2 regions of the Flavobacterium faecale genome follow, and region 2 is predicted to be linked to the other one. Evidence: riboswitches for the same ligand, from Rfam matches in the RefSeq annotation. Region 2 holds a riboswitch; the other holds the start of a gene.

Region 1 (7,675 bases), 1.7 Mb from region 2:
AAGTTATTTCTTTTACAGACGAAGCTTCTGGAAGTGAAATTCTAGTTATGCCTAGTGATTCGTATAGCGTAACAACAATGGTTGATTTTGGAACTAAGATTTTAGGGACTCAAAATGCAACATTAAAAAGCATTGACGACTTTAAAACGGAAATCGCAAATTCTAGAACATTTAGTTTTCTTCATGAATTAGAGTCATTACTTGAAAATGGTTTAATTAAAGGAGGAGATCTAAACAATGCAATTGTATATGTAGACAAAGAAATCTCTGCAAGCACAATGGCAAGTTTAAAAGTTGCTTTTGGTAAAGAAACTTTGGCAGTAAAACCAAACGGAATATTAGACAACCTTACTTTGCACTATCCTAATGAGGCTGCAAGACACAAACTACTTGATGTAGTGGGTGATTTGGCTTTGATTGGAACAAAGATTCAAGGTAAAATTATAGCAAACAAACCAGGACATTTTGTAAACACACAGTTTGCAAAAAAAATGGCAAAAATAATTAAAATAGAACAACGTAATTTTGTACCATCTTATGATTTGCATGCTGAACCATTGATGGATATTCATAAAATCATGTCTGTTTTACCTCATAGACCTCCGTTTTTATTGATTGATAGAATTATCGAAATGTCTGAAAATCACGTAGTGGGAATGAAAAATGTAACGATGAACGAAAATTTCTTCGTAGGTCATTTTCCAGAAGCTCCAGTAATGCCGGGTGTTTTAATCGTTGAAGCTATGGCGCAAACAGGAGGAATTCTAGTTTTGAGCACCGTTCCAGATCCAGAAAATTATTTAACTTATTTCATGAAAATGGATAATGTTAAATTCAAGCATAAAGTGTTACCAGGTGATACCTTGTTATTTAAGTGTGATTTAATTACACCTATTCGTAGAGGAATTTGTCACATGCAAGCCAATGCATACGCTAATGGAAAATTAGTAGCAGAAGCAGAGTTGATGGCTCAAATTGCTAGAAAACCACAACATTAAAATATAAAATAGTTTAGCGTTTTTCTCTAATCTAAAATAACTAAAAACTAAGTAGATGAATCAACCATTAGCATATGTTCATCCAGGTGCAAAAATTGCCAAAAATGTGGTTATAGAGCCCTTCACGACCATACATAACAATGTTATCATCGGAGATGGGACTTGGATTGGATCCAATGTAACGATCATGGAAGGCGCTAGAATTGGAAAAAATTGTAATATCTTTCCGGGCGCAGTAATTTCTGCGGTGCCACAAGATTTAAAATTTGGAGGTGAAGATTCTCTTGCGATAATTGGTGACAATTGTACCATTAGAGAGTGTGTAACCATTAACCGTGGTACAGTTGCATCAGGACAAACAACCATTGGAAACAATTGCTTAATTATGGCTGCGGCACATATAGCACACGATTGCCACGTAGGTGATAATGCTATCATTGTGAACGGTGTATTATTGGGCGGACATGTAACCGTAGGTAACTATGCAGTAATTGGCGGATTATCTGCAGTTCATCAATTCATAAGCATTGGTGATCATGCAATGATTTCTGGTGGATCTTTGTTAAGAAAAGATGTTCCTCCATATACCAAAGCAGCCAAAGAGCCGCTTTCTTACGTTGGAATCAATTCAGTTGGATTGAGACGAAGAGGTTTTACAACAGAAAAAATTAGAGAAATACAGGACATATACCGTATTCTTTACCAAAAAAATTACAATACAACTCAAGCAATAGGAATCATTGAGGCTGAAATGGAGGCGACTCCTGAGCGTGACGAAATTCTTGATTTTATCAGAAATTCATCTCGAGGAGTAATGAAAGGATATTCAAGCAGTACCTTGTAAGATAATAAAATGAATTATAAACCGCTATTAGCCAGTCGCTAGTAGCCAAAAGCAATAAATAAAATGGCATCTACATCAGACATCAAAAACGGATTATGTATTAAATATAATAATGATATTTATAAAATCATTGAATTTCTTCATGTTAAACCAGGAAAAGGACCTGCTTTTGTTCGAACAAAATTAAGAAGCTTAAGCAACGGTAAAGTATTAGATAACACTTTTTCTGCTGGGCATAAAATTGAAGAAGTAAGAGTTGAAAATCATAAATTTCAATTTTTATACCCAGAAGGAGATGAGTTTCATTTTATGAACACAGAATCTTTTGAACAAATTTCTTTGAACAAAAATATTTTGGACTCACCAGATTTATTAAAAGAAGGTGAAAGTGTGATGGTCAGTATCAATACAGAAACAGATTTGCCTCTTTCTGTAGATATGCCAGCATCTGTAGTACTTGAGGTAACTTATGCTGAGCCTGGTATCAAAGGAAATACAGCTACAAATGCAACAAAATCAGCAACGGTTGAAACTGGAGCAACGGTTAATGTACCTTTATTTATTAATGAAGGTGATAAAATCAAAATTGACACCGCTTCTTGTTCTTACATGGAGCGTGTAAAAGAGTAATATTTAATATCCCGTAAACTTTTTCTATAAAGAGTTTACGGGATTTTTAATTGCATAAATAATATACAAAGAGCTGCTATGAAATTTCAAAAAGTTATAACTTTAGAAGAAATTGCAAATTTGATTCAATGCGAATTTGTAGGTGAAAAAGATTTTCTTGTTCATGGTATGAATGAAATTCATGTTGTTGAAGCTGGCGATATTGTTTTTGTTGATCATCCAAAGTATTATGACAAAGCGCTTCAATCTGCAGCAACCATAGTATTGATTAACAAAAAAGTAGACTGTCCAGCAGGCAAAGCATTATTGATTTCTGAAGATCCTTTTAGAGATTTCAATACACTTACCAAACATTTCAGACCATTTCATTCGGCATCTACATCAATTTCATCCTCTGCTGTAATAGGAGAAGGTACTGTGATTCAGCCAAATGTATTTGTTGGACATCATGTTACCATTGGAACAAATTGTTTGATTCATGCCAACGTAGCTATTTATGATCATACCGTAATCGGAAATAATGTGATTATTCACGCAGGTACTGTTTTGGGAGCTGATGCTTTTTATTATAAAAAAAGAGAAACTGGATTTGATCAATTGGTTTCAGGTGGTAGAGTAGTGATTGAAGATAATGTTGGAATTGGAGCTTTGTGCACCATTGACAAAGGTGTAACGGGTGACACTACAATTGGTGAAGGAACCAAAATTGATAATCAAGTTCACGTAGGTCACGACACCGTAATTGGAAAAAAGTGTTTGATCGCATCACAAACAGGTATTGCAGGTTGCGTCGTTATTGAAGACGAGGTGACATTGTGGGGGCAAGTTGGAACAACAAGTGGCATAACTATAGGTACAAAAGCTGTAATTATGGGGCAAACTGGTGTTACAAAATCTGTGGCAGGTGGCAAATCTTATTTTGGAACTCCAATACAAGAGTCAAGAGAGCAATTGAAACAATTAGCAAATTTGAAAAAAATACCTGAAATATTAACCAAACTAAAATAGTATGACTGCAAAAGAATTAGTACTTAATTTTTACAAATCAGATGCGCTGATAAATCCTGAAGAAATGAAGCAATTCATTCATCCTGATTTTTGTATTGAATGGCATAGTAGTACCGGATTTTCTGAATTGAATTATGATGGAATTCTTTCCTTGATAGAAACATTAGGAAAAGCGTATGTTCGAACAAAAGTAAGAATTAGTCAAATTATTGCAGAAGACAATAAAGTTTGTGTGCGATATTCACATTTTGTAAAGACGATTGAGAATCCAAGAGAAGAGATGTTACTTGGTTATTTCATGGTGATCTGGGAGATAAAAGACGATAAATTATTCAGAGGTTTCCAAAATAGTCAAAAACCCTGAATTTTGTGTTAAAATATCTGAGTGCAATTACAGATTACTGCCTACTATTTTATATTTTTGCAACACAAATTTAAAAACTACATAAAATATATATCATGAGTGTTTTAGTTAATAAAGATTCCAAAATAATTGTTCAAGGATTTACAGGAAGTGAAGGAACATTCCACGCTTCTCAAATGATTGAATACGGTACAAACGTTGTTGGAGGAGTTACTCCAGGAAAAGGTGGTTCTACACATTTAGATCGTCCTGTTTTTAATACAGTAAAAGATGCTGTTGAGCAAGCGGGAGCAGATACAACTATCATTTTTGTACCACCAGCTTTTGCTGCTGATGCAATTATGGAAGCTGCAGATGCAGGTATCAAAGTGATCATTGCGATTACTGAAGGTATTCCTGTTGCAGACATGATTAAAGCAAATGGATATGTAAAATCTAGAAATGCTAGATTGATCGGACCTAACTGTCCAGGTGTTATTACTCCAGGAGAAGCTAAAGTTGGTATTATGCCAGGTTTTGTTTTCAAAAAAGGTACAGTAGGAATCGTTTCAAAATCTGGAACTTTAACGTACGAAGCTGCTGATCAAGTAGTAAAACAAGGTTTGGGTATCACTACTGCTATTGGTATTGGTGGAGATCCAATCATTGGAACTACAACAAAAGAAGCAGTTGAATTGTTGATGAATGATCCAGAAACTGAATGTATAATCATGATTGGTGAAATTGGTGGTCAATTGGAAGCTGATGCCGCAAAATGGATCAAAGCTGATGGTAACCGTAAGCCAGTTATTGGTTTTATCGCTGGAGAAACTGCTCCTGCTGGTAGAACAATGGGTCACGCAGGTGCTATTGTTGGAGGTACTGATGATACTGCCGCTGCCAAAAAACAAATTATGAGAGACAACGGTATTCACGTTGTTGATTCACCAGCTGAAATTGGTAAAAAAGTAAAAGAAATTTTAGGATAATCTTTTCTTGAAATTAAAATATAAGAAGCCTCACATTTGTGGGGCTTTTTTAGTATAAAAATGAAATTAAAGAAATACATTTGCACTTTATTAAAAAGGACTGTTTTTGCAGCCATTTAATAAGAATCAGATAGATGAATAAATGATTTTCAAGCTTAAGGACATTTTATCAATGAAATTGGGTCGAGCAAATCTCAAAATAATTAAATAATAGTTATGTACAAAGAATTAGAAAAATACAAAGAAAACAACAGTTTTACTTTTACAATTGATGATAGTTTAGAAGATGTTTGCAATGCTTCAGAAGGAAGTGGTGTTTTTATCGTAAACGCTATCAACGGAGATGATAAGGAATTAATCATGGTAGGTTCTACTGGAACAGTACAAAATGATGGTTCTTTGAAAAGTAAAAATGGTGGTTTGTATGATAAAATTGTAAACGGACATCAATTTGCAAAAACAGGTAGAAAATATTCTTGGCCAGCGCAAATGAAAATTGAGAACATTGAAAGACTTGAAGTTCTTTGGTTCGAAACTTTCAACGCTGAAGACAAAGGAATCCCAACTTCTGTAGAAGGACAAGTTTTGCAAAATTTCTTGACAGCAAACGGAAAATTACCAAAATGGAATGTAGCTTTTTAAGCTGATACATTTTGATTGAAACAATTGAAAAAGCTTTACTTTGGTAAGGCTTTTTTAATTTAAAATTATAAAAAGCATTATGCTATTATTTTTTTTATAAAATAATAAGTACTTTTGCACCCGTTATCACGAATCTCATTACGAGATAGCAACCTGCAACAACGAGCAAGGTGCTAAAACGATAAGCCAATCCTTTGGAAAAAATGTTGTTTTACATTCCCATTTTTAGCTTTGTTTTTCGTTATAATCATTTCATTATAAAATTGATTTATGACACATTTATTGAAAAAAAAGGGCAATGCTTATGCTTTGATACCGCTACTTATTTTTATTTTCACCTTTTTGGGAGCTGGTATTTGGCTTGACGATTTTTATGCCTTACCTGCACCAATTGCTGTACTAATTGGTATTATAGCTGCTTTTTTAATGTTTAAAAGTTCAACCGAGGAAAAAGTTGCTACTTTAATTGCTGGTTGTGGCGAAAGTAAAATAATGACCATGTGTCTCATTTATCTTTTAGCAGGCGCTTTTGCAGTTGTTAGTAAGGCCATGGGAGGTGTTGATGCGGTTGTAAGCCTAGGAATTAACACCATAGATGTAGCCTACTTCCCTTTGGGAATCTTTTTAATTGCTGCTTTTTTATCAACGGCTACAGGAACTTCTGTCGGCGCTATCGTTGCCATAGGCCCGATTGCGGTTGACTTGGCTAATTCAAGTGGCGCTTCATTACCCTTGATTGCTGGTGCTTTATTGGGTGGTTCAATGTTAGGTGATAATCTATCGATGATTTCCGATACTACAATTGCAGCAACTCAATCCTTGGGTTGCGAATTAAAAGACAAATTCAAGATTAACTTATTTATTGCTTTTCCGGCCGCTATTATTACAATACTTGTATTCTTTTATCTTGGTTTAAATTCTGATATTACAGCAGTAACGATTCCGAAAACCAGTTTTGAATGGTTTGCAATTGTTCCTTACATACTAGTTATCGTACTTGCTTTGGTGGGAGTTGATGTATTTTCGACTTTGATTATAGGTATTGTACTGGCGGGATTGATTGGTTATTTTGGAAATCATTTTACGATAATGGAATTTGCTCGAAAAATCTATGAAGGATTCACTAGCATGACCGAAATCTTTTTGTTGTCCATGCTTACGGGCGGATTAGCAGCGATGGTGGATAAGGCGGGAGGAATAGATTTTTTATTACACCAAATTAAAAGAAGAATTAAGAGTAAAAACTCAGCTCAATTGGGAATAGGAGCGTTGGTTGGTTTTACTAATATGGCGATTGCCAATAATACGGTTTCAATTGTGATTACCGGAGGAATTGCAAAGGAAATTAACGAGGAATACAATTTGAGTTCAAAAAAAACAGCCGCTATTCTCGATATATTTTCTTGTGTAATTCAAGGGATATTACCTTATGGAGCGCAAGTACTTTTAATATTAAGTTTTGCAAAAGGGAAATTGGATTTTATGGATTTAATTGGTAATGCTTGGTATCATTTATTTTTGTTCGTTTTTACTTTGGTTGCCATTTATAGTGCTTTTTGGGATAAATTGGTCAAACGTTTTTTTAAACTATAAATTCGATTCGATTTTATAAGGTAAATGAATTTGAAATTTTTTTTAAAAAGGGAATTACTCTATATTTGACAACTCTAAGATGATAGCCCTGATAGTAGTGAAAATCCTTTTGTGTGCGCCGCGGCGGACATAAAAGATTGTAACGGATAGCAGGAATAGCTTCAAATAAAAATTAAACTAACTTTTGAACATGAAATTACTAGAAGGAAAAGTGGCGATTATAACCGGTGCAAGTCGCGGAATTGGAATGGGAATAGCAGAGGTTTTTGCAAAACATGGAGCTAATGTGGCTTTTACTTACAGTTCATCTGTAGAATCTGCTTTGGCATTGGAAAATGAATTAAATGCTTTAGGAATTAAAGCAAAAGGATATCAATCAAATGCAGCTGATTTTAATGAAGCACAACTTTTGGTTGACAAAGTTCTAGAAGATTTTGGAACAATTGACATCTTAATTAATAATGCAGGTATCACTAAAGATAATTTGCTAATGCGTATCTCAGAAGCTGATTTTGATAATGTTATCGCAGTTAACTTAAAATCTGTATTTAATATGACCAAGGCCGTTCAAAAGACATTTTTGAAAAAACGTGCTGGTTCAATTATCAATATGAGTAGTGTAGTTGGT
Region 2 (7,675 bases):
AATCCGTTGTCAATTGCTTCTTTTAATATTTCGCTAAAAGGCACGTCTTTGGCAGAGAAATGATTGAATAAATAACTTAATGTTCCAGAGAATACTCCTTTGATTTTGGTGATATTTTCACCCGAAAGGTGCAATAATTTTATAGTATCTATTAATGGTAAACCTGCACCAACATTGGTTTCATACAAATAACTTTTTTGATTTTTTTCTAAAGTTGCACGTAGCTCTTTATAAAAATCATACCCCAACGTATTGGCTACTTTGTTGGAAGAGATTAAATCAAATCCGTTTTCGGCTAGCGTAATATAATTTTCAACAAATGACCCACTCGCTGTATTGTCAACAGCAATTAAATTGGCCAAATGATTCTCTTTAGCGTAAGCGATAATATCTTCAATAGCATATATTGCGCCGTTACTCTGAATTTCGCTTTTCCAATTTGGCGAAATACCGTTATTGTTCAGCAATACACTTTTTGAATTGGCTATGGCAAAAATATTCAATTTAACACCTTTTCTTTTTTCAATAGCATCCGCTGATTCCAATATCTGATTGATCAAGGTACCCCCCACTAATCCATGACCAAAAATGGCAATATTGATTTTTTTTGCTACACCAAAAATTTCACCATGAATTACGTTCAACGCTTTTTTAAGTTCTGTTTTTTGAACTACCAAACTCACGTTTTTACCCGTTACGGTATTATTGAACAGGATAGGCACAATATTATTACGAATCAAAGCAGTGTATGGCTTGTGGAAGGTGCTCAAATCTTGCCCAATGATCGAAATCACCGAGACATTGTCAGTTACCGAAATCTTATTCACATCTTTCGAATAGAAATCATTTTCGAATTCTTTTTCCAATTCGATCATGGCTTTGGTAGCTTCGTTTGAATTTACAACCAAACCAATTCCCCGCTCAGATGATCCTTGTGAAATGATGCTCACACTGATATCATTGTCTCCCATTACTCTAAAAATACGGGCATCAACACCCGTTTTTCCAAGTAATCCGCGTCCTTCCAAGTTAACCAAAGCCACATCCTCAAGTACCGAAAGGGTTTTAATTCCTTCTTTTGCTGAATTGGCTGTGATTAATGTTCCTTGATTTTCATCGTTGAAGGTATTCAAAATACGCAGCGGAATATTTTTTTCTAATAGTGGAATAATCGTTTTGGCGTGCAAAATATTGGCACCAAAATTAGCCATTTCATTCGCTTCATTATACGACAAATGCTCTATTTTTTTAGCATCCAAAACCATTTCGGGGTTGGCAGTATAAATTCCGTCCACATGTGTATAGTTTTGTAACTCTTCGGCATTAATGTAATTGGCTATTAATGAAGCTGTGTAGTTACTTCCATTTCGGCCTAAAGTAGTGGTATCATTTTTTGCATTCGATGCAATAAAACCAGTAATTACTAATACCGAATCTTTGTTTTCTTTAAAGATCTGAATCACATTTTTCTTCGAAACAGCGTCCAAAGGTTGAGCATCACCAAAATTAGAATCGGTTACGATCAAGTTTCTCGTATCTGCTAGTACAGCCGGAATCCCTTTTTGATTCAATAAAAACACCAACAACTTAGCCGAAAGCAATTCACCCTGTGCTAAAATTTGATCTTGAATTTTGGCACTGAAATCACCAATAAGGCTCACACCTTCAAACAATTTGTCTAGTTTTTCAAATTCTGCCGTAAAATCAACACCTTCATAACCATCTATTTGATAGGCTTTGAAACTGTCTAGTAACGGTTTATAATTTCCGTTTTTGGCAGCAATGGTCAATATATCATCAAGCTCATCAGTAGCGTTCCCTCTTGCAGAAACGACGATGGCTATTTTTTCTTCGTTTTGAATTTTATTAACAACAATATCCAATACATTATTGATCCCTTCGCCGTTTGCCAACGATTTACCGCCAAATTTTACTATTTTCATCTGTTTTTTATTTTTGAAAACAACTTCTAACAAATTGTCTAATTGTTCGTATTCCATCAAAAAAGCGTCATGCCCGTGCTGGGAATCAATTTCGCTATAGAATACATTATTTTTAAATTTTTTAATTTCCATGTAGGTCTCTTTATTCTCCTTTGCTGTAAAAAACAAATCCGAATTGATTCCTACGATGTATATATTGGCATCTACCTTTGAGATCACCGACTCAAGCGATTCACAATTGCGCGTAATATCAATGGTTTTTAAGAGTTGGTTCATCATTTTGTAGGCCGAAAGCTGAAAACGTTTCCCTAATTTCTCACCGTGGTAGTTTAACCAACTTTCTACCTGAAAGGTTTCTAACTTTTCGGTGGTATGTCTATTGAATTTTTCTTTGAACGACTCTGGTGTACGGTAGCACAACATGGCGTGTATACGAGCGTCCTCAATAGGTTTTTTTGAATTATTCAAGATTTGCTCTTGCAAAAAGCAATTGGCAATTAACCAGTCGGTCGATTTCCAGTCGGTTGCAATGGGGATAAAATTATCAGCTAGTTTTGGTTCTAATGCCAAAATCTCCCAAGCAATTCCGCCACCAACAGATCCTCCGATCAAGGCAAACAAATGGTCAATTTTTAAGTATCGAAGACCTTCTACAAAGATGCGAGCAATATCTCTGGCAATAAAATCATGATACTCTTCGATAATTGGTGAATTAAAACCATTCCCTGGAACATCAAATGCTACGATGGTATATTTGCGAACATCAATAGTTTTTTCGATTCCAACCAAATCATTCCACCAACCTGTTTCTCCAATTACTTGTGAGTTACCCGTCAATGCGTGATTGATTAGGATAATAGGAGCGGTATGCAAAGGCGCACCAAAGACTTGATACGACAGATCAAGCGAAGGGTATTTTGCACCGTTTTCGGTAACAAAATTTGATATAATAAGATTTAATGGTTTATTTTCCAACTTCAAATCGTGTTATTGATGATATATGGAAATGGTATAAGAAAAAGAAAGAGTAGCATAAACGGGCAGTGTTTGCTTTGTTATCTGTCCACATAAGTTTGTGGTAGAATGCAGCACCTTCTTCGATGAATCGAAGGGTTGCTAAGGCGTCATCGGGTCTAATCCCTCGTCCTTTCTTTATAACATTTCAATACGTTTATGAACATTTAAAAGACAAAGAAACCACTATTTTTTTTAACAAACAAATTTTACCGACTTTGATTTTTATACAAAATCGACAACAAGCAAAAACGCAAGTAAGAACTGAACTATTAACCTCAGAGACTACTTGCGTTTCAATCTAAATTTCTAAAATACTTTTTATATAAATAGTGTTTCATTTTCCTTAGAGTACATTAATAATAATGTGTCGACCACATTTTTTTGGCCTTTTGACTTGGCATTTGCTGTTGTTCCAAATCTAGTGTTTGTTAACTCTACAGTTGTTCCAGCTTCTAAACGGCTGCCTCTCCTGCCCCTTAATAAATTGATTGCTCCGGTGATGATTCTTCTTGTGCTCATAATCTTAGCGTTTAATTGGTTTTACTTTACTCTTTTATTTGTTTGTTTTTATTATTGATATTCTTTAATCTTTCTGAAATACGAAAAAAAAACCCTTTTGGTTTTGGATACCAAAAGGGTTTATTGTTATAAACTTTTCTTTTTGGTATCAACAGACGAGCTTCTGCGTATGAAACACAGCAACCGTCGACATCTTATATTTTAAAGTACAAATTGTAACCATTTATTATTGATTGAATTTCTAATTTCTTCACTTTTAAACAAAAAAGCCTCCCGATTTCTCAGGAGGCTTTTGCTATATTTTTAATCTTATTTGACTATATAAATTATGCAATCGCACTCCTGCGGATTTCCTTTGATTGAAAGACTGATTTTTTACAAGTAATAAAATTCATTTTGTTTTTCTTTTGTTTCACAAAGATATAAATAAATGTCAATTCTCAGCCATATTTTCCAAGAAATTTAACCTTAATTACACTAATTAACAGTTAATTGTATTTTTGATTCAAAATTTTGATAGTATTATCAAAAAACAAATCAGTTAAGAGCTTTTTCTTCAAGTTCCTTTTAAAACTTCTCTATTCCGCTCCCTTGATTTGACGGTTCAAATGTACGATCAAAATCCAATTTGAATGTTATTTATACTTTACCAAAGCGTTATCATAAGGTATCAAAAACAGCTTTCAAATCCGCTTTCAAATCTTCGATATTTTCTAATCCAACCGAAAGGCGAATTAAATCTTTCGAAACCCCTGATCCCAGTTGTTGCTCCTCTGACAATTGTTGGTGTGTTGTGCTTGACGGGTGTATGATTAATGATTTTGTATCTCCAATATTTGCCAATAGCGAAAATAATTTTGTGTCATCGGCAACTTTTTTAGCCGCTTCAAATCCACCTTTTAATCCAAAAGTAACCAAACCATTTTGACCGTTTGGCAAGTACTCTTTTGCCAAGTCATAATATTTACTTGATTTTAATCCAGGATAGTTTACCCAAGCTACTTGGTCTTGTCCTTCCAACCATTCGGCCAATGCCAAACCGTTTTCACTGTGTCTTTGAACACGTACCGATAATGTCTCTAAACCTTGAATGATTTGAAAAGCACTTAACGGGCTCAATGCTGCACCATAATCACGTAATCCTTCGATTCTTGCTTTTGCAATAAAAGCGGCTGCTCCAAGTGCTTCATGATACACCAAACCGTGGTAACCTGCATTTGGTTCTGTAAATTCAGGAAAACGTCCGCTGCTCCAGTCAAAAGTACCCGCATCAATAATAGCCCCTCCAAGAGACGTACCGTTACCGCAAATATATTTGGTCAAAGAATGAATTACAATATTGGCTCCATGTGCAATGGGGTTCAACAAAGCCGGAGATGCTACGGTATTGTCTACCATAAAAGGTACTTTCAAAGCTTTGGCTACAGTAGCAATCGCTTTCAAGTCCAATACATCTAGTTTTGGATTCCCTAAGCTCTCCACAAAAATCACTTTGGTATTCTCATTCGCTGCTTTCTCAAAGTTTGCTGCATCAGAGGGATCAACAAACGTGGTTGTGATTCCTAAACGAGGTAATGTCGAATTCAGTAAATTAAACGTTCCGCCATACAAACTGCTTGATGCCACAATGTGGTCACCGGTTTTCAACATAGTCAATAAAGCTGTAACAATTGCTGCTGTACCCGATGCCGTTACCACAGCACCAATACCGCCCTCAAGCGCTGCTAAACGTTGTTCCAAGATATCATTGGTTGGGTTGTTTAATCGGGTATAAATGTAACCCGCCTCAGCCAAACCAAATAAATTAGCCGCATGTTCAGAATTATTGAAAACATACGAAGACGTTTGGTAAATAGGCACCGCTCGTGTTCCTGCGTGTTTGGTCACATCGTGTCCTGCGTGTAATGCGTTGGTTTCAAATTTTAAAGTACTCATGATTTATTTATTAGTGTATTAGTATCTATTTCAAAAAAAAAGCCTTCCAATTTCTCGGGAGGCTTTGCCATATCAATATACTTCATATTAGGCAATAGTAAGACTCCAGAACGATTTCTGTTTGGTCATCCACATGCAAAACGAAGTTGATTTCATCTTTTTAACAATTTTTACCCAAATTTCTTAAACTATTTCCATTTATCCAAATGATTTTAGATTAATTAACAATTTACTTAAATGAATTCGGGAACGGAAGGATTTCGTTTCTCGTCTATAACGCTACTACTCTAAACTATATTTCTTGACTTGGCTATCACAATCGCAAGGATGCCTTCCGAAACTTCGGTATGATCGGGAGTGTTTTTTGTTTATTATTTGTAGGAAAGTTTTAATATATTTGGAGAGAAAATGAAACATTCGTAAAGCTACATAGTTTTGTGTGAATGTAAGCGAAGGTTTGTTTCGATTAAATAAAAGATAGCAGAAATTATAACAAAAAAATGAAAAATGAAAATCAAAAATTTATTAGTATTAGCAGTATCGCCTTTATTTCTTAGTTGTGTAATGGTTATGAATAAAATCGAAGAACTAAAACCAATAGAAAATTATTCAACCGAAAACATTATCATTGAAGATAAAAAGACGATGGATGTTGAAATTTTATTCATAAATGACAAATCGGTTAAGACAAAATTAAAAGGAGAAACCAATCTTTTCGATAAAACTTTATTGAACGAAACTTCAATTAATAAATATTTTGCGATTTTAGATAACGAAGGGAAAAAAAACTACATCTCATATGAGCTCGTTAAAAATATGACGTTTAAGGATTTAAAAGGAAACCTAAGAACTTTCGTAAATCGTGGCAATATGTTCAAATCCTTACAGGAAGTAATTTATGACGGCAAAATTAAGTGGTTCATAGAATATTATCCTCAGGCGTATGACCAAAGTGTTCAAGTCAATAACCATTTTGTTAACGAAAACAATCAGACAGTTGTAGTTGGTACATTCAATAATATGAAAAATAAGCTAAAAGAAATTACATCTTCAAAACCTGAATTAATAAATATGATAGATGAAACTGAAAAATTCAGTACCGAAGCGGTAATTGAAATTTTAAAGAAATATGAAGAATAACAACTTCTGCCACCCGTCGAATGTCAAATTGATAGGGCTTGATCTAATTCGAAAATAATTTTGTGCTTAAAATTTAGTCATTAACCGAACGATTAGGCTAGCCTTAGCCGACAAACTGCCAACCGAAGTTAGAAGAAACTCTAGGGAAATCGTATATAATAATAAATTATGAAGAAAACATTAATTCTACTAATCTTTATATTAAACATAAGTTGTTCTAATGATTCAATAAAGGATGAAAATAGTAGTATCATTGAAAGTCCAAATAAAATTTCTCTAAAGATAAATGGATTGAGTACGACAGAAGATATTTCAGAAATTAGTTCGTTTTTTAGTTGTGATAGAGACTTAAACGTGACAGTGACATCTAAAAAGAATTTTGTTACAGATGATTTGATAGTTATGAACCTTACAAAAGAGGGCACATTAAAATCGGTTTATTTTGTAGACAAGAGCGGACATTCTCGTCAAGATTATTACTCTCCTGATTTTATTCCATCTTCAACAATAACAATTTCTGAATTTGAATTTATAGATAACACAAAACTTAAATTTAAGTTTTCGGGACAAGTTTTTAAAAAGAAACATAGTTTGTTGGAACCAAATGAAACTATCACTATTGAGGGAACTGTCCAAATTAAAAAATTCATAAACAGTCAATGTAATACTTTTGTAAACTATATGACTTTGAATAATGACATAAAATTATCAAATATCAGCAGAATAAATCAAAATGATCAGCAGAACTCAATTGTAAGCTATGAAGGAACATCATTAAATGGTTATAATATTGTATTAAAAAATATTAAACAAAATTTATTAGAAATGCCATTAGGAACTTATTCTTTTTCAAACAAAATGACAAATGACAAAATAGAGTTCAGAAAATATATTGGAATACCAAAATCTTTTTCAACTACAATTTTAATTCCAACTGATTGGACTTTATACGAGACACAAGGCAGCTTCACTATCACGGAAAAAACTACAATAAACGGGCTTCAAGTGGTTAAATTAAAACTAAATTTTACAGCAACGAAAAATGGAACGGTGGAATATAAATTTACTAACTCAGATTTCATAACGGCGTATTAAAAACGGCTATCTGCCAACTACGATTT

The links. Region 2 has a riboswitch for S-adenosylmethionine ahead of thrA (bifunctional aspartate kinase/homoserine dehydrogenase I). Riboswitches for the same ligand answer to the same signal wherever they lie in the genome.
Region 1: another riboswitch for S-adenosylmethionine. It lies ahead of FFWV33_RS13765 (Na+/H+ antiporter NhaC family protein); the one in region 2 lies ahead of thrA (bifunctional aspartate kinase/homoserine dehydrogenase I).

What each region holds. Positions count from the first base shown of each region.
Region 1 is NZ_CP020918.1:3,215,688-3,223,362, forward strand. Features, by position in the region: gene FFWV33_RS13730 (bifunctional UDP-3-O-[3-hydroxymyristoyl] N-acetylglucosamine deacetylase/3-hydroxyacyl-ACP dehydratase) at 1-998, shown strand, start outside; gene lpxA (acyl-ACP--UDP-N-acetylglucosamine O-acyltransferase) at 1,054-1,842, shown strand; gene efp (elongation factor P) at 1,906-2,472, shown strand; gene FFWV33_RS13745 (UDP-3-O-(3-hydroxymyristoyl)glucosamine N-acyltransferase) at 2,551-3,480, shown strand; gene FFWV33_RS13750 (nuclear transport factor 2 family protein) at 3,482-3,844, shown strand; gene sucD (succinate--CoA ligase subunit alpha) at 3,940-4,812, shown strand; gene FFWV33_RS13760 (hypothetical protein) at 5,029-5,454, shown strand; SAM-I-IV-variant riboswitch at 5,573-5,668, shown strand; gene FFWV33_RS13765 (Na+/H+ antiporter NhaC family protein) at 5,725-7,047, shown strand; gene fabG (3-oxoacyl-[acyl-carrier-protein] reductase) at 7,238-7,675, shown strand, end outside.
Region 2 is NZ_CP020918.1:1,555,559-1,563,233, reverse strand. Features, by position in the region: gene thrA (bifunctional aspartate kinase/homoserine dehydrogenase I) at 1-2,918, opposite strand, end outside; SAM riboswitch class I at 2,996-3,104, opposite strand; gene FFWV33_RS06805 (hypothetical protein) at 3,279-3,479, opposite strand; gene FFWV33_RS06800 (O-acetylhomoserine aminocarboxypropyltransferase/cysteine synthase family protein) at 4,140-5,414, opposite strand; gene FFWV33_RS06795 (hypothetical protein) at 5,922-6,554, shown strand; gene FFWV33_RS06790 (hypothetical protein) at 6,723-7,649, shown strand.